Regions from separate parts of the Exiguobacterium sp. BRG2 genome, predicted to be linked through region 3. Evidence: a T-box and tRNA genes for the amino acid it is inferred to sense, from the RefSeq annotation. Region 3 holds a T-box; the other regions hold tRNA genes.
The links. A T-box is a leader RNA that pairs with one kind of tRNA and senses whether it is charged. The one in region 3 lies ahead of argS (arginine--tRNA ligase), so its partner is inferred to be a tRNA-Arg.
Positions count from the first base shown of each region.

Region 1: it has a tRNA-Arg gene. The T-box ahead of argS (arginine--tRNA ligase) is inferred to sense a tRNA for this amino acid. The anticodon was not compared.
Region 2: it has a tRNA-Arg gene. The T-box ahead of argS (arginine--tRNA ligase) is inferred to sense a tRNA for this amino acid. The anticodon was not compared.

Region 1 covers NZ_JAUZUW010000008.1:119,638-127,515, reverse strand. Annotated here, with positions in the region: gene Q9R23_RS11615 (phosphoglycerate kinase) at 1-446, opposite strand, end outside; gene gap (type I glyceraldehyde-3-phosphate dehydrogenase) at 568-1,575, opposite strand; gene Q9R23_RS11605 (sugar-binding transcriptional regulator) at 1,629-2,657, opposite strand; gene Q9R23_RS11600 (glutaredoxin family protein) at 2,773-3,033, opposite strand; gene Q9R23_RS11595 (RNA polymerase factor sigma-54) at 3,024-4,166, opposite strand; tRNA gene Q9R23_RS11590 (tRNA-Arg) at 4,321-4,396, shown strand; partial or broken gene clpP (ATP-dependent Clp endopeptidase proteolytic subunit ClpP) at 4,579-5,163, shown strand; gene Q9R23_RS11580 (hypothetical protein) at 5,283-5,519, opposite strand; gene whiA (DNA-binding protein WhiA) at 5,602-6,558, opposite strand; gene Q9R23_RS11570 (gluconeogenesis factor YvcK family protein) at 6,555-7,553, opposite strand; gene rapZ (RNase adapter RapZ) at 7,553-7,878, opposite strand, start outside.
Region 2 covers NZ_JAUZUW010000003.1:220,783-228,660, reverse strand. Annotated here, with positions in the region: gene lon (endopeptidase La) at 1-1,026, opposite strand, end outside; gene clpX (ATP-dependent protease ATP-binding subunit ClpX) at 1,096-2,361, opposite strand; gene tig (trigger factor) at 2,596-3,888, opposite strand; gene Q9R23_RS06190 (hypothetical protein) at 3,999-4,985, opposite strand; gene Q9R23_RS06185 (hypothetical protein) at 5,012-5,536, opposite strand; tRNA gene Q9R23_RS06180 (tRNA-Arg) at 5,639-5,712, opposite strand; gene Q9R23_RS06175 (metallophosphoesterase family protein) at 5,786-6,295, opposite strand; gene Q9R23_RS06170 (XTP/dITP diphosphatase) at 6,301-6,894, opposite strand; gene rph (ribonuclease PH) at 6,891-7,646, opposite strand; gene racE (glutamate racemase) at 7,647-7,878, opposite strand, start outside.
Region 3 covers NZ_JAUZUW010000006.1:34,145-42,022, reverse strand. Annotated here, with positions in the region: gene Q9R23_RS09520 (alpha/beta hydrolase) at 1-348, opposite strand, end outside; gene Q9R23_RS09515 (GGDEF domain-containing protein) at 364-2,040, opposite strand; T-box leader at 2,171-2,389, shown strand; gene argS (arginine--tRNA ligase) at 2,449-4,131, shown strand; gene Q9R23_RS09505 (hypothetical protein) at 4,162-4,767, shown strand; gene Q9R23_RS09500 (metallophosphoesterase family protein) at 4,830-5,426, opposite strand; gene Q9R23_RS09495 (YajQ family cyclic di-GMP-binding protein) at 5,507-6,001, opposite strand; gene pulA (type I pullulanase) at 6,113-7,878, shown strand, end outside.

The DNA of each region.
Region 1 (7,878 bases), on a different contig from region 3:
GCTGCGCCGAACGCGTCGTTGACGAAGACGTCAGCGAGTTTCGCGAATCCTTTAGCGAGCTCTTCGTCATTTTTCGTTTCACCAGGGTAGAAGCGAACGTTCTCTAAGACGACGACATCGCCGTTTTCGAGTTTGCTGACTGCTTCTTCTGCAACTGGACCGTATGCTTCTTCAACGAGCTTGATGTCTTTACCAAGCAATTCGCTGAGGCGTGCTACGACAGGTGCAAGTGAGAACTCAGGGTTCTTTTCGCCTTTTGGACGACCCATGTGGCTAGCGAGAATGACTTTTGCTCCGCCTTCGATCAAGTGTTTGATCGTTGGGAGTGCAGCACGGATCCGTGTGTCATCCGTGATTTTACCGTCTTCCAACGGTACGTTGAAATCCACGCGTGTAAATACGCGTTTTCCTTGTACATCGATGTCGCGAATCGATTTCTTATTCATACATTCGTCCTCCGTCTCTTACGTATAGTGAGGGGCGAATGCCCCTCCCGCTTTTTTCCGCAATAAGAGCGGAGACTGATATCGTTTCCGCTCTTATTCAATTGCTATTTAATTGCTCGAATTACTTAGCGATTTCTGCGAAGTGTTTGAGTGTACGAACGAGTTGGCTAGTGTAAGACATTTCGTTGTCATACCAAGCAACTGTTTTAACGAGTTGTTTGTCGCCGACTGTCATGACTTTAGTTTGTGTTGCATCGAAGAGTGATCCGTAAGAGATACCAACGATGTCAGAAGAAACGATTTCGTCTTCAGTGTAACCGTAAGACTCGTTAGCAGCTGCTTTCATTGCTGCGTTAACTTCTTCTACAGAAACTTTTTTGTCGAGTACAGTTACGAGCTCAGTGAGTGAACCTGTAGCGACTGGTACACGTTGTGCAGATCCATCAAGTTTACCTTGAAGTTCTGGAAGAACGAGACCGATTGCTTTTGCAGCACCAGTTGAGTTTGGAACGATGTTTGCTGCTGCCGCACGTGCACGACGGAAGTCACCTTTAGGGTGTGGAGCGTCGAGTGTGTTTTGGTCACCAGTGTAAGCGTGAATCGTAGTCATGAGACCTTCAACGATTCCGAACTGATCTTGGAGAACTTTAGCCATTGGCGCGAGACAGTTTGTAGTACAAGAAGCACCAGAGATAACTGTTTCAGTTCCGTCAAGGATTTCGTGGTTCGTGTTGAAGACGACTGTTTTCATGTCGCCAGTTGCAGGTGCAGAGATAACGACTTTTTTAGCGCCAGCTTTCAAGTGAAGCTCAGCTTTTTCTTTGTCTGTGAAGAAACCAGTACATTCGAGAACGATGTCAACACCGAGCTCGCCCCATGGGAGTTCTTCTGGGTTGCGGTTAGCAAGTGTTTTGATTTCTTTACCGTTGACGAGGAAGTAACCATCGTGTACTTCAACTTCGCCGTCGAAACGACCTTGAGTCGTATCATATTTGAGAAGGTGTGCAAGCATTTTAGTGTCTGTAAGGTCGTTGATCGCGACTACTTCGATTCCATCAAATTGAAGAATTTGACGAAGTGCCAAACGTCCGATACGTCCAAATCCGTTAATACCAACTTTTACTGCCATGATAATTTTCCTCCTTTTAATGTAAAGCGAGTTATCTATTATTCAAAAGGGGGTTACCCTTTCAAAATCGAAGCTGCTGCGCCTTCATCCGTGATCAGGATGATGTCCGGCGACTGTTTGACATAGGCGTTGATCGCTTCTGCCTTCGAATGACCACCTGCGACGACGATGACGTGTTCGACTTGCTTCAAGTCAGCCAGTTGGAGACCAACCGTCTTGACCCGGTGCACGATGTTCCCGTCTCGGTCGAAGTAATATCCGAATGCTTCCGCTACTGCCTGTTCATGTTCCAGTCGGGTCAGGAGATCCTCAGACGCGCGACGACGTTTTGCCATCGTTTTCGCCTCACCAATTCCATGTACCACGATTGAAGCATCTTTAATCATTTGAAGCACATTTTTTATGCTCGGCTCTTCAATCATCTTGACGAACGTCTCTGTACTGACCATGTCGGGGATGTGAAGCAGATGATAATCACTTTGAGCGCGTGACGCCATCCGTGAGCATACTGTGTTCGCTTGTAATTCGAGCGTTTCTCCCAGTCCTCCGCGTGCCGGAACGAATGTCATCGGACGGTGTTCCTTGTCTGGCGACATCATCGCCGCGACGGAAGCCATCGTCGTACCGCCTGTGACAGCGATCGTATTGTGATGGTCTGAAGAAAGCTCTCGTTTGAGTCGTGCGACGGTCGCCCGCCCCATGTCTCGTTGTACCCAGAAGGTTTCATCGGAATCACCCGGTACGATGACGACGTCCCGTACTCCGAGTCTCTCTTTTAAGGCTTTCGCCATGTCTGAGATCCCTGCGAGTTCTCCCATGATGCTGTGCATGCTGCGAAGAACGTTTCGTCCTTCATCTGTCAAGGACATCCCTTGCGTCGCGACCTCTAAGAGGTCTTGCTGCTTCAAGAAGTCAACTTCCCGCCGTAAGACGCGTTCCGTCAAGCCAAGGCTTGTCGCAAGCGTACGTCGTCCAATCGGTTGCATCAGTCGAACATAATGAAGGATGTCGTAGCGTGTCTGCATTTCTTCGATCAGATCAGGCACGATTCGTTTTTGGATCTGGACTAACTGCCGAATCATGTATTTCCCTCTCCTCTCAAGTAGCTGGACGCTTTTTGTCCCGCATGTCATAACGTGTCCCACTTGGTACACCGTTATCATAACAGTCCATTTCTCGCCTTGCAAGTCTCGTTTCTCAAGTTTTTTGAAGTAAGCGGTTTCTTATCGTTTCCGTATCAAATTTGCCATAACTCCAGATTTCCTCGTCATGCATGACGACCGGAATTTCATATAAGAACCGTAGACTGAGCGCTTCATCCTGATCGATGTTGACTTCCTCGAATGTCCATTCCGGAAACTCATCGAGTACGAAGTCGAGTAAGATGGCGGCTTCTTCACATAGCGTACATCCCGGACGTGAATAGAGTGTTAAGTGTCTGTGTCGTTTTAATCCCATTCTGATTGCGCCTTCCTTTGCTGCATCATTTTTTTCGTTAAACCAAGTGCTGCCCGATATTTCGCAACCGTCCGTCGCGCGACTGTCAGACCGTCTGCTTGCAGACGATCCGTCAATTGCTGATCACTTAACGGACGATCGCTATGTTGAATGTATTCGGCGATCCGCCGTTTAATTAAAAAACTCGAATCTCCGGTTGTCGTCCGTGAGACGAACAAGTCTTCTAAAGCAACGAGACCATTAACCGTCTCGACATACTTCGCAGCAATCGCTCGACCAATCGTTGACGGATGATGCCCCGTCGCCTCAGCGACTTGTTTTTTCGTCAGTGGCTCAAGATGCAGTTCTCCCTTGAACCAGCGTTCTTGTCGCTCAAGCAAGACCGAGAGGATGGCATGCATCGTAACGCGACGTCGTTCGTACGCGCGCAAAAAAGGCGTTGCCTCTTTTAATCCGAGCCACTTCTGATCCATGTCGAGTGTCATCCAGTCAATCTGAAGTTTTCCATCTAACAGGTGAATCCGTGCTTCTGCCATGACCGGTCGTTCTTCTTTAGGAAGATCCGGTGTCCGGCTCAGGCGCGTCAATCGTTTTCGCAACCGTGCTCGATCCTGTTCACTGAACTGCGCGAACACTTGACTCGCCGGTTCATGTCGTAACTGATCCGTCAGTCCGATCAATTCCGCGTCGTCTAGCTCAATTGCCTGTAACCATTGGCACTCGCGCTCCGAGCGGGCAGCGATGCCGACTGGTTCACATTGTTGTAAGAGTGTCCGTGCTTCTGTAATCGTTGCGACATCGGTCGAGAAGGATGCAGCGAGCTGCTCGTCCGATGTCCGCAATAAACCGTCCGCTTCTAAATACACGATGAGTTGTTCCGCCATATATCCTATTTCCTGTCTGACTGATTCTAAACGTATTTGTGCAAGAAGCTCGTCTTCATAGGAGGCCAAATGTCCTGCCATCTGCTCGACCTCTAGCGAAACCTGATTCGGGTAATGACGATGCAATCGTCGTTTCAACCGTCGCCATTCCTCCTCGAGCTCTGCCGCTGGTTGCTCAAGTACATGTAACTGATATTGTTGTGACGCCGATAACGTCATCTGTTGCGTCTGCTCCTGGCGTTGATCCATCGATTCCCCCTCCTCCACTTCTTATTATAGAAGAAACGTTTTAAAAAACATGCTCTGAACCTTTCTCCAACCGCTCAGGAAAAGAAAAGTCATCCTTCCCTATTGCTTTTCTGAAAAAATGTCGCTATACTATTAATTGTTCAGTACATCAGATGCACCCGTAGCTCAGGGGATAGAGCACTGGTTTCCGGTACCAGGTGTCGGGAGTTCGAATCTCTCCGGGTGTACCATTTATTCAACTACAAGGCAATGCCAGCAATGGCGTTGCCTTTTTTCTATATTGATATGTTTCATTTGCCCTTGTAATGGAAAAATACCTAAAAGTCGCATCGTATCTTTTGACCAATATTGACCAAAGGATTATGATAAGGATAAGTCGAATAGGAAGCTACATACCAACTATAAGGAGGCAAAGACTATGTTAATTCCAACAGTCATCGAACAAACAAACCGCGGGGAACGTGCTTACGATATCTACTCACGTTTGCTAAAAGACCGCATCATTCTTCTCGGGAGCGCGATTGACGACAACGTCGCCAACTCAGTCGTTGCCCAACTTCTGTTCTTAGCAGCAGAAGATCCAGATAAAGAAATCTCGCTTTACATCAACAGCCCAGGTGGTTCGATCACTGCCGGTATGGCGATTTACGATACAATGAACTTCATCAAGCCACAAGTCTCAACGATTTGTATCGGTATGGCAGCATCGATGGGTGCGTTCTTGCTCCAAGCAGGCGCAAAAGGAAAACGTTTCGCGTTACCAAACGCTGAAATCATGATCCACCAACCACTCGGTGGTACACAAGGTCAAGCATCGGATATCAAAATCCATGCGGAGCGTATCATCAAAATGCGTGAGCACCTCAACAAAATCATGGCTGAAAACACAGGACAACCACTTGAAGTCATCGAACGCGATACAGAGCGTGACAACTTCATGTCAGCACAAGCTGCTGCTGATTACGGTCTCATCGACCGCGTCATGGAACGTGCATAAGTCATCCAGAGTGTCTCCTTCGGGAGGCACTTTTTTTGTATCCATAGAAAATCGAAGCCTTGTCGGTTATCGTTACATACAAAAAACCTCCCGTTCCTTATAGAACGAGAGGGCGATGATCAGTCGATCAAGTCTGTGATGTCTGAAACGATATCGTGGTTTTCACGAATCAGCGAGTAGATCGCGTTCGCATGTGGCGAAAGCTCTTCTTCTGCTTGTAATTGTTTCAGGAATAAAGATGTTGCGAACGCAACGAGTGTACTTTTCGGTACACCGATTGCTTTTGCTTTTTTTGTTAACACTTCATCAAACTTCGCATCGACTGTCAGCGAAATACGTTTCTTTTCGTTAGCCATTTCAAAAACTCCTTAATTCGAACATTTAGTTGCATCGACTATATATTATAGTAGACTATGGTTCATCCCGCAAGCGACCCTCTTATATGGCCCCTGTCATCGACTCGCCATTTCGTACTTTTTCAGCGATTTGATCAATCTTCCGCAACCGGTGATTGATCCCTGATTTTGAGATGGAGCCGCTTTCGACCATCTCCCCGAGCTCTTGCAACGTGACGTCTTGATGTGTCACGCGCAAGATCGCGATCTCCTTCAACTTATCCGGTAAGACATCGAGTCCGACCGTTCGCTCGAGGAACTTAATATTTTCGACTTGGCGTAATGCTGCGCCAACCGTCTTGTTAAGGTTCGCCGTCTCACAGTTGACGAGACGGTTGACCGAGTTACGCATATCTTTTAAGATCCGCACGTCCTCGAACCGTAGCATCGATTGTGTCGCATCAACGAGCTTAAGGAAATCGGAAATCTTCTCGCTCTCTTTAATGTAGAGGATATGTCCCTTTTTCCGTTCGATCGCCTTCGCGTTCAAATCAAAGACGTTCGATAGACCGCGGAGCGCCGCATTGTGTTCTTCATATAAGCTAAAGATCTCCAAGTGATACGACGATGTCGCCGGATTGTTGAGCGAACCTCCGGCGAGGAACGCCCCTCGTAAATATGCGCGTGCTTTTCGTTCATCGTTTAGAATCGTGTCACTGATGGAGCGAATCATCGTGAACCCTTCCCCTAAAATCCCGAGGTCTTGCAAAATCTTATCCGCCTGTTGTTTGACGCGGACGATGTAGACATTATTCTTTTTCAGACGCATTTTCTTCCGCACGAGCAGATCGAGATGAACCCCGTATGCTTTTTTCAAAAGCGAGTAGATCCGACGGGCAATCGAGGCATTCTCGGTCGAGATATCGAGTGTCAGACCACGTCCGAGACCGAACGAGATCGCACCATTCATCCGGGCAAGCGCCGCGAGTTCCGCCTTCATCTCGTGATCGGTGATCGGAATCTGCGTTAATTCTTTTTTGACTTCTGAGGCAAAGCTCATGTCAGCTCCTCCTTTCCTTCGAGTTGACGCATCCGTCGAATCGACAACACTTTTCGCATGACGAGGCTTGCGACGGCATCTGAGTCATGACGGATGAAGTGATGATTGTAATCGACGATGTCGTCCGCAAGCACTTCAACGCCAGCGAGCTCGAATTGTTTTTCATTATAGGTGACGATGTCAGCGTGATCCTTCTGGTATTTCTTCAGGTAACTCGCATCGATCGATTCGTTGTTGACGATGATCGTATCAACGACGCCTTGTCCGAGGAAGCGTTCGAGTGCCGCTAAATGTTCATTCGCCGTGAACGCCGTCGTCTCACCGGGTTGCGTCATGACGTTACAAATATAGACGACCGGAGCCAGCGATTGTTGGATCGCTTCCCGGATTTCATCGATCAGGACGTTCGGGATGATACTCGTATAGAGACTACCCGGACCAAGGACGATGACGTCGGCATCAAGAATCGCCTGAATCGCTTCCGGTACCGGACGGACGTCTTGTTCTTCAAGGAAGATCCGTTCGATCTTCTTGCCGACCTTCGGAATCAACGACTCACCTTTGACGATCGTTCCGTCCTCGAACTCAGCACATAACGTGATCGTCCGTTCCGTCGCCGGATAGACTTTTCCTTCCGCGTTCAACAGTTGTCCCATGACGCCGATTGCTTCGACGAACGAACCATTACAGAGCTGGGTTGCTGCCGTCAGCATCAGATTTCCGAGTGAATGACCATGCAGTCCTTCCCCGGTCTCAAACCGGTACTGCATGATCCGGTCCATCAATGTCTCTGACTTCGATAAGGAGACGATGACGTTTCGGATATCGCCCGGCGGCAACATATTGAATTCCGTCCGCAAACGACCAGAACTGCCCCCGTCATCAGCAACGGTGACGATGGCTGTGATGTCAAGCGGGTAATGTTTCAGTCCACGAAGAAGCGTCGAGAGTCCTGTTCCGCCACCGACAGCGACGACTTTACGTTCCCATTTCATCACTTCTCCTCCTTCGCATACACATAATCCCGATGATTCGTCTCGATGTGATACTGCGTCGCAAATTCTTTACTGATCGCTTCCGCGAACGTAATCGAGCGATGTTTCCCGCCTGTACAACCGAGGGCGATGACGAGTTGCGACTTCCCTTCCCGCTCGTATTGTGGAATCAGGAACTCGAGCAAGTCGACTAGTTTTTTATAGAACAGCTTTGCTTCCGGCCATTGCATGACGTACGACGCGACTTCCTCGTCGAGTCCCGTCTTTGGACGCAGCTCTGGAATGTAGAACGGGTTCGGTAAGAAGCGCAGGTCAAAGACGAGAT
Region 2 (7,878 bases), on a different contig from region 3:
TAGCGAATCCGTCAATTGACGAACAGCGAGATACTCAAGAATTCGTTCTTTGACCTTTTCTAGACCGTAATGATCCTTTTCGAGCTGTTCCGAAGCTGCTGAAACGTTCAAGAAATCATCGGTTGTCTCATTCCATGGTAACGAGAAGAACCACTCGAGATAGTTGCGGATGACCCCATGTTCGGGACTTGTCGCCGGTACGACAGCTAAACGACTGATTTCCTTCTCGACGTTCGCAACCGTCGTTTCCGGTAAATCAAGCATGGACAGTTGCTCCCGGTATTTCGTCGCATCGCTTTCAACGGATGCCGACTCGCCACCGAGTTCTTGTTGAATCGTCTTCAATTGTTCCCGCAAGTAATACTCGCGTTGCGATTGTTCAATCGTCTTCTTCGTCCGTTCACGCATCTCACGTTCGAGTTCGACGACTTCATATTCATGTTTCATGACGTCAAGCAACATCAATCCCCGTTGGACCGGATCCTGTTGTTCGAGGAACTCCTGTTTCTTCGAGATATCGATCGGTAACTTCGACGTGATATAGTCCGTCAATGAGTCGAGACGTTCATAGGTCTCGAACCGACGACGCTCATCTGTTCCGATACCTTTGATCCGAGAGACGAGTTGACCGAACTGTTCTTTAATTAGACGAACGAGCGCTTCTTGTTTCGCCCCTTTGATGTCCATCTTCTCGATTGGTTCGATGACTGCTTGATATCCTTCGTCCGTCTCCTCAACGTTTTCAATCCGGACGCGTTCCTTCCCGATAACGCGGACACGAACTGTATCATTCCCAAGTTCACTCATCTTCGCGATTTGAACAAGTGTACCGACCTGATGCAACCCGTCGACAGACGGCTCTGCTTCTGGATCACGTTGCGTGACGACGACGAGATCGATCTCGTGTTCCTTTGATGCAAGTAAGGCTTTTAAGGATACCGGACGCCCGACATCAATCGTCAATCCGATCAACGGATACGCGACGACACCGCGTAACGGTAAAAGTGGATATTGTTTTTTCTTCATTCGAATTCCTCCTAAACAAAAAGACTCGGAAAGGCGTACAAGTAGCCTCCGAGCCGTTTTGTCACGGTGTTACGCCGTTTCTTTTTCTTTCCCATGTTCAATTGTACCATCTTTCAACTCAAGCGTTGGACCGCGCTTACCAGTCAACGTTTCTGCTGTAATGATGACTTTCGCGATGTCTTCACGCGATGGAATTTCGAACATGATATCTAGCATAGTTTCTTCGATGATTGAACGAAGACCACGCGCACCTGTTTTACGTTCGATTGCGAGCTTCGCAATCTCAAGAAGTGCATCTTCCGTGAAGTCGAGTTCGACATCATCAAGTTGAAGCATTTTCTTATATTGTTTCACGAGGGCGTTTTTCGGTTTCGTCAAGATTTGAACGAGTGCCTCTTCATCGAGTGGCTCGAGTGTTGCCATGACTGGCAAACGACCGATGAACTCAGGAATCAAACCAAACTTTTGAAGATCTTCTGGCAATGCGGCTGCTAGAATTTCTTTTTGTGTGAGGTTACGGTTCTCTGAATCGTTTCCGAAGCCGATGACTTTTTTACCGAGACGACGTTTGATCGACTGATCGATACCATCGAATGCTCCACCAACGATGAACAAGATGTTCGTCGTATCGATTTGGATGAATTCTTGATGCGGATGTTTGCGTCCACCTTGTGGCGGTACACTTGCAACAGTTCCTTCCAAAATCTTCAGTAAAGCTTGTTGGACACCCTCACCAGAAACATCACGTGTAATTGACGGGTTTTCTGATTTACGAGCAATCTTATCGATTTCATCAATATAGATGATTCCTTTTTCAGCCTTCTCGACATCATAGTCAGCTGCTTGAATGAGTTTTAACAGGATATTCTCGACGTCTTCACCGACATAACCGGCTTCCGTCAAACTTGTTGCATCTGCAATCGCAAACGGTACGTTTAAGATACGTGCCATCGTTTGGGCAAGAAGTGTCTTACCGCTACCTGTTGGTCCAATCATGACGATGTTCGATTTTGAGAGCTCGACATCATCTGCGCGACCACCAGCATTAATTCGCTTGTAGTGATTGTACATCGCTACAGACAACGATTTCTTCGCTTTCTCTTGACCAATGACATAATCGTCAAGTGTCGTACGAATTTCATGCGGTTTTGGAACGTTCTTCAGCTCGACTTCTTCTTCGGTACCGAGTTCTTCCTCTACGATTTCATTGCAGAGTTCGATACACTCGTCGCAAATGTAAACGCCAGGTCCAGCAACAAGTTTGCGTACTTGTTCTTGTGTCTTTCCACAGAAAGAACATTTTAGCTGACCTTTTTCTTCGTTGAATTTAAACATAAAGGTCCACCCCTTTAACGTGGAAATTGTATGGATGCCTGTAGCATCCCGTCTCACGTTTTACTATTTATGATTGTAGCATGAACAAGGAAAGTCTTTCAAATCCTGGACGAACGATTTACAGTTTGATGTTCTGAACCAAGGATTGTTTGTCCTTGTTTGACCTATCGTACAAAAAAATCGACTCCAAGACCAGAAATTGGGCTTGAAGTCGATCGAAAACCATGAAATGGCTTATTTTGCTTTTGCGTTGTCGACGAGAACATCGATAGCTTTACGGAATTGAAGATCGCCTTTAAGCGTTTCAAGACCACCTTGTGGTGCAAGCATCGTTTCAAGTTGATCTGCAGGGATGTTGTAGAGTTCTGACATTGATTGAAGTTCAGTTTGAGTTTCCTCATCTGTTACTTCGATTTTTTCGTCAGCAACGATTTGCTTAAGGACGAGACGTGCCTTAACGCGCTCTTCCGCTTGCTCTTTCATTTCAGAACGCATTGCCTCTTCTGTCGTTCCAGTCAACTGGAAGTACATGTTGAGGTCGATGCCTTGTGATTGAATACGTTGTGTGAACTCTTGAACCATACGCTCGACTTCGTTTTCGACCATGACTTCTGGAAGATCAACTGTCGCGTTTTTCGTAGCCGCTTCGACTAACTCATCGCGCATTGAAGCATCAGCTTCTTGTTTGCGTGTGTTTTCGAGACGCGTACGGATTTTTGTTTTCAACTCGTCGAGTGAAGAAACTTCTTCATCCATCTCTTTTGCGAACTCATCTGTCAATTCAGGGAGCTCTTGCGCTTTGACCTCATGGATTGTTACTTTGAATGTAACTGGTTTTCCAGCGAGTGATGCTTCGTGGTATTCCTCTGGGAATGTCACTTCAAGATCTTTTTGCTCGCCAGTTTTTAAACCGATCATTTGCTCTTCGAATCCAGGAATGAAGTTTCCAGAACCGATGACGAGTGAGTAGTTCTCAGCAGTTCCGCCGTCGAATTGGTTTTCCCCATCGAAACCTGCGAAGTCGAATACGACTGTATCGCCATTCTCGATGACGCCATCTTCTTTAACGACGAGTTCTGCACCGCGTTCTTGCAATGTTTTGAGTTCAGCGTCGACGTCTTCGTCAGTAACGTTCGTTTCAACTGCTGTGTACTCAAGACCTTTGTACTCACCGAGTGTAGCTTCTGGCTCGATGACGAACGTGATTTTGAATTCGACTGGCTTGCCTTTTTCGAGTGTTTCAACGTCGATGTTTTCAAGCGCGATTGGCTCGATTCCTGATTCGACGACTGCACCTTCGATTGTGTCCTTATAAAGGATATCGAGTGCATCTTGGTACAGTGCTTCTTCACCGTACATTTTGTTAAACATTGCGCGTGGCATTTTTCCTTTACGGAAACCTGGTGTGTTCAAAGTCTTAACGACTTTCTTGAACGCTTGGTCTACCGCTTTATCAAATGCTTCAGCAGGCGCTTCATACGTGAGGACGCCGAGGCTACCTGATTGTTTTTCCCATTTTGCAGTCATGCTGAGTCCCTCCAAAATTGTCAATTAGCGTACATGTGTGTACAACAAGTCACATTATAGCACAATCGTTCTGACGATTACCACTGTTGAACGAATCGTTTCCGGATGTCTCAATCGAAGTAAATTTGCTCGAATGCGATGACTTCCGGATAGAGGATATGCACTCCCTGATATAATCGCTTTGCTAGCGGACTTAAGACACGTTCCGGCTCTTCTTTTTCAAACGACAACCCTGCTAGTTCTTCGCATGCGAGGAGCCATTTCTCCATATCCGACCCGATTGCTTCTCGTTCTTCAAGATGAATCAACTGGTCCGAACGCAAGACGAGCAAGGCTCGAAAAGGATCCATTCGTTCTAATGTATGCATCGATGCGAGTAACGCTTGTTGTTCCTGTTGATGTGCAATCAGCACTTCTTCTAAATCCTGACGCGTCGAGATCGTCCAGTGTACATCTAAATGCGGCACATAAATGTCTGCCGGATAGGACAGATGCTCAATCACACTTCCTAATAACTGATCGATGACGATTAGGCTTTGATGTTCTGTATCCTGAGCACGAAGATACTTGTGTGTAATGTAGTCAAAGAGCGCAGGTGTCCGTTCGAATTCAGCACCAGCCAAATGGCGCATTTGTTCGACCCAGCTTCCATGTTGCAACACATGCATCAACGCCGTTCCAGAAGTTACGGCACTCTGAGTAACATTGTTTTTTTGAACCGGTGTCGTCTTTTGTTCTCGCACCGTCATCCGCTGTTTAATCTCGTCTAATCGAAGCGCAAGTCCATACGGCAGATACGGTGACGCCGAGCGTAGAGCGAGCTTCATTGGATACCGTTCTCCGAGTTCATAAAGAAAGAGTGCGAGCACTTGCTCCACACCCTCGACTTCAAGAAAACGTTCTGCTACAGTCTCGTATCGTTCACGGTCATGCAGTAAAAACGGCTGGATGACATAGAGTCGGTATAATACATCTTCTCCTATCAATTGGTCAGTCTCTAATTCTTTTACCAGCCGTTCTTGTTCAGCTGCCGGCAAACGGAGGACCCGAGCTCGTTCTGCTTCTAGTTCGTGTTCCATCCAGCGGGATGTCTCCATATTCCTGCACTCCTTCATTCAACTACTTATTTCGTAAACGGATCGAGCAAAGACGTCCAGTTTGTGATCGCATCTTGTAATTTCCCTGCCTGTTCGATACCGAGACGATTTAATGTATCGAGAGAGACGTCTGTTTCAAGAAGTCGTGTGATGTCTTCTGATTGATTCACGAACTGCTCGAGCTTTGCACTTAAATTTTGTAACTCTTGCGGTGGATTTTCAAGTCCCGCCAATCGTTGGTCGATTTGGTCCAGCTCTTGATTGAACTGATCAATCGTTCCGTTTTCCTTTAACTTTTCGATTTGTTGGTCGAGCGCTTGCTCCGGATTCGTGGATTCGCGTGCTTTCGTAGCCGCTTCATTCAAAGAAGAAGATAAGTCGGACGTGACTTGTGCGGTATCTTTCGCAATCCCTTGAAGTTCTCCAGCATAATCGACACTATTTTTCACATCGTTGACCTGTTGTTTTGCATCATCAACTGTATTTGAAATCTCACTACATCCTACAAGAAACGTACTGAGTAACAGGACTGTTCCAACTTTCTTCCACATCGCTTTCATCCCTTTCAAGTTCATGATACCTTAATTATAAGCGAAAATTGAAATAAAAAAAAGAGACCGCCCTCGTAAGGGCAGTCTCTATTTTAATTATAGCGTCCCAAGAGGGATTCGAACCCCCGACCGACGGCTTAGAAGGCCGTTGCTCTATCCTGCTGAGCTATTGGGACGTGTCAACACGAATAAACTATACTAGAACAATTCTTTCGTGTCAATCACATTACAAAGATTGCATTTATTTTATTACAAAAATGTTCCGTCGAGGTGAAGTGCATTGACGCGATCCCCGTTCATGTCAAGAAAATCGACAGAATAGCGGTCTTGTTCTACTTCAAGAATCGCATACGTCTTGTCTGGGCGATGGCGTGGCATCCGAATCGATCCTGGATTGATGAATAACACACCATCCCGATACTCCGCCTTCGCAACATGAGAATGACCATACAAAACGATATCAGCTTGCTTTTCGTTCGCATGATGTTGCAAGACATCTAGGCTATATTTGACGTCCTGACGATGTCCGTGGACACAGAGGACCTTATGCTCGTCCATTTCCGACGTGACTTCTTCCGGGAAATCGTGTCCATAATCACAGTTCCCCCGTACAACACGATATGGATATAACGATTCAATGTCGCGCGTCAATTGAGAGTCTCCACAATGAAAAGCCAAATCCACGTCCTGATGCCGTTCGAATATCGTAAGCAGTTCTTGTTCTAGTCCATGGCTATCACTAACGATCAACGCTCTCATTTTCATCACACTCCTAGGAAAGTAGTTAAGTCCTGTTCGAGCTTGCGCAATGCATTGCCACGATGACTGATCATCGCTTTTTCTTCTTTCGTCAACTCAGCAGCCGTTTGTCCACTTGCCGTGACGAACAATGGGTCATAACCGAAACCGTTCGATCCCTTTGCTTCAAAACCGATTCGCCCTTCCATTGTTCCGCGTACCGTCAATGTTTCGCCTGTTGGTTTTGCTAGCGCGAGTACACAAACGAAGCGTGCCGTCCGCTCCTCTTCCGGAACACCTTCTAACTTTTCAAGTAGTAGAGCGTTGTTCGCTGCATCCGACTTTTCAAGACCCGCGAAGCGTGCCGAGTAGACACCTGGAGCGCCATCTAAAGCATCGACTTCAAGACCTGAATCGTCAGCAAGTACTGCGTGACCAAAGTAGGCTGCTGCTTCTGTTGCTTTTAAGAGTGCATTCTCCTCGAATGTTTCACCTGTCTCATCCGTTTCTTTAGCATCCGCATGATCGAGTAACGACTCGACTGTATAGCCGAGACGCCCAAGCATGCTTTCGAGTTCCTTCACTTTACCAGCGTTATGTGTTGCGACGATGACTTTCATTTATGCTCCCCCACTTCTTCTCCTACATACCACCACGAAACACCGAGTGCCTCGCGACCGGTTTCAATCAGTTCCTTAATACCTTTTTCCCCAAGTTCGAGCATTTCGAGCATCTCTTGACGGGAAAAGGTCGACTCTTCTCCTGTTGCTTGCATCTCGACGATTTTACCGGATGACGTCATGACGAGATTGAAGTCGACTTCAGCTGCAGCATCCTCTTCGTAGCATAAATCAAGTAAGGCATTCGATCCGACGATTCCAACTGAGATGGCGGCGATGCCCTCTTTGATTGGTGTATCGGTCAATTTTCCCGCTTGAATCAGTTGATCGATAGCTCGAACGAGTGCTAAAAATCCACCGGTGATCGATGCTGTTCGTGTTCCGCCATCAGCTTGAATGACGTCACAATCGATCCAGATCGTCCGTTCACCAAGTTTTTCTAAATCGACGACCGCCCGAAGTGATCGGCTAATGAGACGTTGGATTTCCATCGTCCGCCCCGTCTGTTTGCCGCGAACGGCTTCTCGTGCAGTCCGCTGAGCGGTTGCCCGCGGTAACATCGAATATTCCGCATTGATCCAGCCTTGGCGTTTTCCACGTAGAAATGGTGGTACCCTTTCCTCGACGGTCGCCGTGCAGAGGACTTTCGTATCACCCAGTTCAATCAAAATCGAACCTTCCGCGTGTTTATTGATGTCAACTGATAACTGTACTGGACGGAGATCGTCCGCCGTTCGTTGGTCTGTCCGCATTTAATCTTCCTCCGTTCCAAGGACGATGCGCTCCGCATGAATGGGCTGATCGAGCCAGTCCGTTGCAATTTGGTCGAATGAGCGGATATCGCCTGTCGCGTAATAACGATGTTCTGGTGTTTGTGTCACATCTGCTGAAATCGTGTTGTAGTCAAGTAGTGCTGCTACTTCGAGTGCGGTTTCATCCCCTGAAGAGATGAGTTGAACGCCTGGTCCGATGACCCGTCCAATG
Region 3 (7,878 bases):
CATATAGACCTTACCGTTGCCACCGATTGACGTCCGGTGCGAAGGATAGGCGCTCCGCATCAATAAGGCTTCGTCACTCCAAGGAGCATAGTCATCGTACCGATCCATTCCATCTTCTGGACTGTCAATCGCGACGACCATTGCCGGAATCTGTGTCTGTTGTAGTGCAAGATGAATCTCCCAGCCTTTTCCGAACGAGGCGGTTTCTCCACTAAAGACGTTTTGTCCGTCATGCATATAAATTACTGGTAAAGCTTCAGAAGGATCAAAATGTGGCGGACGATGAATTCGAATCGTCCGGTGGGTTTGTGATGTCGGTAGCGTCATTTCAATTTCCGTAATCGACAATAGAGTCACGACCTTTCAAAGATTTGCATAGTGCGCGGTACAATTGCGTCCGTTGTGTTTTCCGCCGACATAGAGTGCATGATCGGCTTGACGTAGCGATTCTTCGAACGTCCGTTGATATCTTTCTTCCACTGTATCAATTCCGAGGCTTATAGTTAAGGAAAGTCGGTGACCATCGACGAGGAAGGGGCGATCCATGACCGCATGGCGGACCGTCTCGGCAATCTGAATGGCAGCCTCTTGACTACGATTTCGCAACAAAAGTACGAATTCCTCCCCGCCATAACGAGCAGCGAAGACATCATCATGTTGCAGTTGGATCACCTGGATGCGTCGACCGAGTTCACGAAGGACGAGATCGCCTACTTTATGCCCGTACGTATCGTTGACGCGTTTGAAATGATCGATATCAAACAGAATCACGGAAAGCGGATAGCAATCAGCAGCGAATTCTTGTCGACCGTGTTCGTAAAAGGCACGACTATTTGGTAATTCCGTTAAGGCGTCAGTCCGACTTTCTGTATAGAGTTGAACCGTTTCACGAGAGCGTTCTAGGACGCGACAAAAGATACGGAGTAGACGAGATAATTCGTCGGCATTCGTCGCATCATAGGCGTCTGCGACTTGATGGAACAGAATGATCGAGACATCGACTTCTCCGCTCGTAATCGAAGGAATTGCTAGCATTGAATGGCGATCGACAGGCAATCCGATTTGAATATCGTTTCCCCAGTCGCAACGAAGACCATAGATGATCGGGGTATGCAAATCGTCGGCTGTCAAAGAGTGAAACAGCGGTAACACATCGATCGGTTGCTTCGTCCGGATGTCATAGATGACTTGTTTCCGCTGTTGTTGAATCGAAATCCAGCCTTCAGAAAACGGTAGCAGATGCGGTAAATCGAGAAGTAACGAGTCGATCGTCTCGCGTTCGAAGCGGGAGATCAATAAGTGTTCCTTCGCATCATCAAATCGTTTAGCATTATCATTTGCTTCAAGTGAGTCACCACGTTCTTGCAACAGACGTTTGAATAAAAAGAGAATCAAGGCGGAGACTGTAGCCGCGACAAGAGGACTTTCATCGTAGAACCAGATCCCAAGTAGAGCACTTAACATGCTGATTCCGTAAACGAGGGACTGAAGCTTCACAAGACGTTGCCAATCGTATTTCAAGAAAAGAAAGCGATTGACGAGCAGACATTGGAAGTAAGAAACAAGGAAGACTGTGATCAAAAAGCCGATGAAGGGAATCAGAGCTTTGGTATACGTAAAGCTTGAGCCGATCGGTCCACCGAGCGCTTCATACGCAAATACCGGAAGCGAGATGTAGACTAAATCAAACAAGGCGTTGATTGGGTAGAGATAGGCGAAACGTTTCCAGCGAATCGCTTTTCGGTGAGACATGAATTGAAAGACGAGAATACCGACTTGGCTTAAAATCAAAGCGTACGTCAAACCGTAATTGAGGAATAAAAATAAAATGATTCCTTCTTGAAACGTATAATAAATGCCGCCACGACGGACATTATCGAACTGAAACAGGAGAACGAGCCCAAACAAATAAAGGGTATTGACGATGGAGATGGAAGGAGGGAAGGTAGGTGGATGAACGATGCCAATCAATAACAATGTCAAGGCGACGAGACTGAAAACGATCCAGCTCGTCCGGGCTACCTGTTGGTAGTAGCGCATGAAACATCCCTCCCCCTGAGAAGTATCTTTTATTCCTATACCCGAATTGTGGAAATTTTGATAAGCCATTTACCAAAAAAAATAAGGTTGAGAGAAAAGAAAGAATTGCGTATAATGTGAAAGATATCGAATACAGTCGATGATGAAGAGAGTAACGGTTGATTTTCGTCAACTAGCGAATCAGGGAATGGTGGAAGCCTGAGGACGAACCGGTCGTGAAGCGCACTTTTGAGACGCTACCCGATTCCTGAAGGAAAAGGCGTAGCCGGGGGAACCCCGTTATCCCCGAACAAGGTGGGTGTCAAAAGGACACCAAGAAGAGTGGTACCGCGGTCATTCCGTCTCTTTGCGCGTGGCGCAAGGGGCGTTTTTTATTGCCAAAAATCAGTGAAGCAGGAGGAAATAAAGATGAGTTATAAAACGCAATACGCAGAAGTATTACATCAAGTCATGGAAGGTGCCTTATCGATTGAACAAATTGAACAACTAATCGAGCAACCGAAACATGAAGATCATGGAGATCTAGCATTCCCATGCTTCATGCTCGCGAAAGCATTCCGTAAAGCACCCAATATGATTGCTTCGGACCTCGCAGAAAAAATCGACGCGCCATTGTTCTCAAACGTTCAGGCTGTAGGTCCTTACATCAACGTCTTCTTGAACCGGGAAGTCGTATCGCAAGAAATCGTCAACCAAGTTCTGACGGAAAATGAGGCGTTCGGATCAAGTGAAGCCAATGGAAAAACGATTGTCACTGATTTTTCATCACCAAACATCGCGAAACCATTCTCGATGGGTCACTTACGTTCAACGGTAATCGGAAACGCGCTCAACCAAATCTCACGTAAAAAAGGCTATGATGTCGTCGGTGTCAACCATTTAGGGGACTGGGGAACACAGTTCGGGAAATTGATGGTTGCGTACACGATGTGGGGTGAGGAAGAAGCGGTCCGTGCAGAACCAATCAAGGAATTGTTGAAATTATATGTCCGGTTCCACGAAGAAGCGGAAACAAATCCGGCACTTGAAGACGAAGGACGTCTCTGGTTCAAAAAACTCGAACAAGGTGATGAGCAGGCAACAACGCTTTGGACGTGGTTCCGTGAAGTCTCACTTGTTGAGTTCAATCGTGTTTATGAGATGCTCGGAGTTAAATTCGATAGCTTGAACGGAGAAGCTTTCTACAACGATAAGATGCAACACGTCATCGATTTGCTTGAAGAAAAAGATTTACTCGTCGAATCAGAAGGGGCAATGGTCGTCGACCTCGAAGCAGAAGGTATGCCGCCTGCTTTGATTAAAAAGAAGGATGGCGCAACGCTTTATGCGACACGTGACTTAGCAGCTGCTGTCTATCGTCTCGAAACGTACCGTTTTGAGCAAGCATTCTACGTCGTTGGCGGCGAACAAGCGCTTCACTTTAAGCAATTGTTCGCAGTCCTGAAGAAACTTGGATTTGAGAATGTCGACGGAATGCACCATGTACCGTTCGGTTTGATTATGAAAGACGGAAAGAAAATGTCTACGCGTAAAGGTCGGATCGTCTTGCTTGAAGAAGTACTACAAGAAGCAATCGACGTCGCGAAGCAAAACATCGCGGAAAAAAATCCGAACTTAGCGAATGCCGAAGCAACAGCTCGTCAAGTAGGTGTTGGCGCCGTCATCTTCCATGATTTGAAAAATGAACGGATGAACAATATCGAGTTCGATCTTGAGCAGATGTTGAAATTCGAAGGTGAAACAGGACCGTATGTCCAGTATACGAATGCTCGTGCGCACTCATTGCTCCGTAAAGGTAGCTATGATGGCACACCATTCGCTGGCAGTGCCGATGATCATGCATGGGGTGTCGTATCGATGCTGAACCAATTCTCGACGGTCATCGATCGCGCATTCACACGTCGCGAGCCGTCAATCATCAGCCGTTACGTCTTAGATCTTGCACAAAGCTTTAATAAATACTACGGACACGTCCGTGTTCTCGAAGATGACGCAGCAAAACAATCGCGTCTTGCACTCGTCAAGTCCGTCACGATCGTCTTGACAGAAGGTCTTCGTTTACTTGGTGTCGGCGCTCCGGAAGAAATGTAAGACCAATCCACGAATAAGAAGAGGTAGATTATGAAGACTGAGACGAAAGACCGATTACAGCAAGCTGCTTCACGGATGAAGCAGGAGCCTTTGGCAGAAACCGTCGCCTTCATGGCTGATTTTCACGGGAAACTCGCTGCTTGGTTACCGGGAGAGTCTGTCGATTTCGTTCACGATTTCGTGACGGCGCCGGAAGCTGATTTGATTGCTCCGATCGAAGGAGACGCGTTGCGCACGAAAGACAATTTTGAATTCTTCATGCGTAAAAAACAGACACGAAAAAAACTCGGCGAACTGTTGACGCTTTGGAAGTCGGCGCGCACGACAGAGACGTTGAGTCAAATCGATGCGATCGGATTGAAAAAATGGCTCGCTCGTAATGAATTCCGTTCGGAAGACAAGCCATGGGATTATTTGAACCGTCTGCATGTTCTTTTGTTCCTTGATTTGATGACGACGATCATCGATGATCATCGATTGACGAGTTTGCATGAGCAACTTGTCGGTACAACACCAGTTCCGACGAGCTTCGTTCGTCGTCAAGGGGATGTCCGTCAAGTCATCGAAGCATTCGCGGAAGAGACGAACTTCACACAAGTGGATGTCGTCAAGGCATCGCTTGTCCGTTATCTCTGATCAATAGGATGCACAAACAAAAGCCGTCGAGCCCCGTGCCCGACGGCTTTTGTCGTATCTTCTTAGTTTGCCCGATGGAACACGATCGATTGTTGCTCTGAATCGTAAAGACACCATTCTCGTTCGAACACGACAGGACCTAGATTGATGGCATATCGTCCTCCATTATTAATGGATAAAGATTGATACAATGGGCTCGACATAGCAATGCCATTTCGAAACAAACCTCTGATATGACTATGACCAAAAAAGAGTACTGGTTCACGTTGCTGTGACAGATCGGGCAAAAAATCACGGGACCAATTCAATTGATCTCCATGAATCAATAATGCACCCTCGATGCGTTGTTTTCGAGGGCAATCGCGTAACGCATCGATGACAGGAGATAGTTGCGGTGGAACGAGCGACAGGATGCGCTCTTCTTGATTGCCAAGTAACATCTTAAAATCAATTAGGTTTAAAAAATCATCATCAAGCGTCACGACGAGGGAGAGCGATTCGAAGGAATAGCGCTTCGCTCGCTTTTTACCGACATGACATTCATGAACGTCACCAAGACAGAACAAATGCGCATCGGGAGCGAGCTGTCGTATGTCAGCTAGGACAGCCGCTGTGTCGGCTACTGAGCTGTGAAGATCCGCAAAAAGGGCATAACGCATGATCGACCACTCCTTTGTTAAGGAGATACCCGAAAATGCGCTATGCCTATCTTTTGAATATGAGCGTTCAGATCAATCGATTAACGGAAGTTAATGAATTGAACGTCGACCGATAATGGAAGCTCACGAACGATCTGCATGACTTGTTGTAAGTCATCACGCGATTTACCTGTGACACGAATTTGATCATCTTGGATCTGTGTCTTCACTTTTAATTTCGATTCCTTGACGGCATTGTTGATCTTTTTCGCGTCGTCACGGTCGATTCCACTTTTCAGGATGACACGTTGTCGGACTGTATTCCCGGCAGCCTGCTCGACTTTTTCATACTGCAGGTTTTTGGTTGGGACTTCTCGCTTGATCAATTTTGCTGTTAAGACGTCTTTGACTTGATCGAGTTTGAAATCGTCATCTGAGATTAGAATCAAATCCTCTTTTTCGAGCTTCATGTCGCTTTTTGAACCTTTGAAGTCGAAGCGGTTCGTGATTTCCTTCAGTGCGATTTGGACCGCGTTCTTGACTTCCTCGATGTTGATTTGTGACACGATATCAAATGAATTATCTTTTGCTGCCATTTCAATCTCCCCTTTCATTCCACTCTCTATTTTAGAGAGGAATACCGGAAGCGTCCACTGCTTTGAAATTTTGTTATAATAAAAACCATGAAATGAAAGGGGTGCTTGGCTTTGAAACAAACAGCAGACATGTTGACGCTCACACCGCAAGAACTGGATGAGCGATTTGCCTATAGTGGAAATGATTTAGGAGCGACCTTCTCAGAGACAGCGATTCACGTGCGCTTGTGGGCGCCGACAGCAGAACGTGTCGTGATTCGTCTCTACAAGACACTACGCGCACGAAAAGTCGAAGAGGTCGAGATGGTGGCAGGCGAACGGGGAACGTACGTCGTCGAACTCGATCGAGCGACATATGAAGGTTATTTCTATACGTTTCAAGCGAGCATCAACGGACAAAAGGTCGAGGCGGTCGATCCGTATGCGAAAGCCGTCGGAACGAACGGAAAGCGCGGCGCATTAATTGACCCGACCAGTGTGACACCAGAACGATGGATTGAAGAACGTCCATTGTTCCATTCTTCGCAAGACGCAGTTGTCTATGAATTACACGTACGCGATGCAACGAGTCATCCGGCTAGTGGTGTCGTCGCACGTGGGACGTTCGCTGGACTGACGGAAGCTGGGACACGGACACCAAATGGTGGATTGACAGGGCTTGATTATTTGGCAGACCTCGGTGTGACACATGTCCAGTTACTACCGATCTATGATTTTGGCTCGGTCAATGAGACAGCGCCGAACGACCCGGATAACTATAACTGGGGTTATGATCCGGTGAACTACTTTGCGCCGGAAGGTTCGTACTCCTCGAATCCGGATGATCCACGAACGCGGATCCTTGAATTAAAACAATTGGTGCAAGCGTTACATGATCGCGGGATCCGTGTCATCATGGACGTCGTCTTCAATCATACGTATGATGCGGCGACGGTTCCGCTTGGTCAGTTCGTTCCTGGATACTTTTATCGTCAAGAGGCGGATGGGAGTCTCTCAAACGGTAGTTTCTGTGGAAATGATACCGCATCTGAACGTCTGATGATGCGAAAGTTCATTCTTGATTGTGTGACGTACTGGGCGAAAGAATACCATCTCGATGGGTTCCGCTTCGACTTAATGGGACTTCATGATGTTGAGACGATGAATCAAGTGCGCCATGCACTTGACCGGATTGATCCGTCGATTCTAATCATCGGTGAAGGCTGGGATCTCGATACGCCACTTGATCCGGAAGAAAAAGCGAACTATTTCAACGCACCGAAGATGCCAGGGATCGCTCATTTCAACAACGGCTTACGGGACGGGGTCAAAGGCGACGTCCAAACGCCAGAAGACCGTGGTTTCATCAGTGGTGCATTTGACCGGACGAGTGAAGTCAAACGGGGAATCGCTGGTAACGTCTCTTCGCAAGGATTTGCCGATGAGCCGAATCAAGTCGTCTCGTACGTCGAGGCTCATGATGATTTGACGATTTGGGATAAATTAACGGTGTCTCGTCCAGAAGACACGGAAGAGATTCGTCGGAAACGGCAAATGCTTGCAAATGCGATCATTTTGACGGGACAAGGTATTCCTTTCCTCCATGCCGGACAAGAGTTCTTCCGGACGAAAGACGGTATTCGTGACAGCTTCAATGCCGGAGAGGTCGTGAATCGTCTCGACTATGAACGGGCAGAAACAGAGCGTCCAGCAGTCGAGTACGTCAAAGGATTGATTGCCCTTCGTCGTCAGTATCCGATGTTCCGTCTCGCAAACGCGGCGATGATCAAAAAACATCTTCGTTTCCTTGAAGAAGAGGAAGGTGTCATTGCCTTTGAACTGAAGCGAACATATGAAGGATACGTCGAACGGCAGCGTGTCTATCACAATGCGACGGA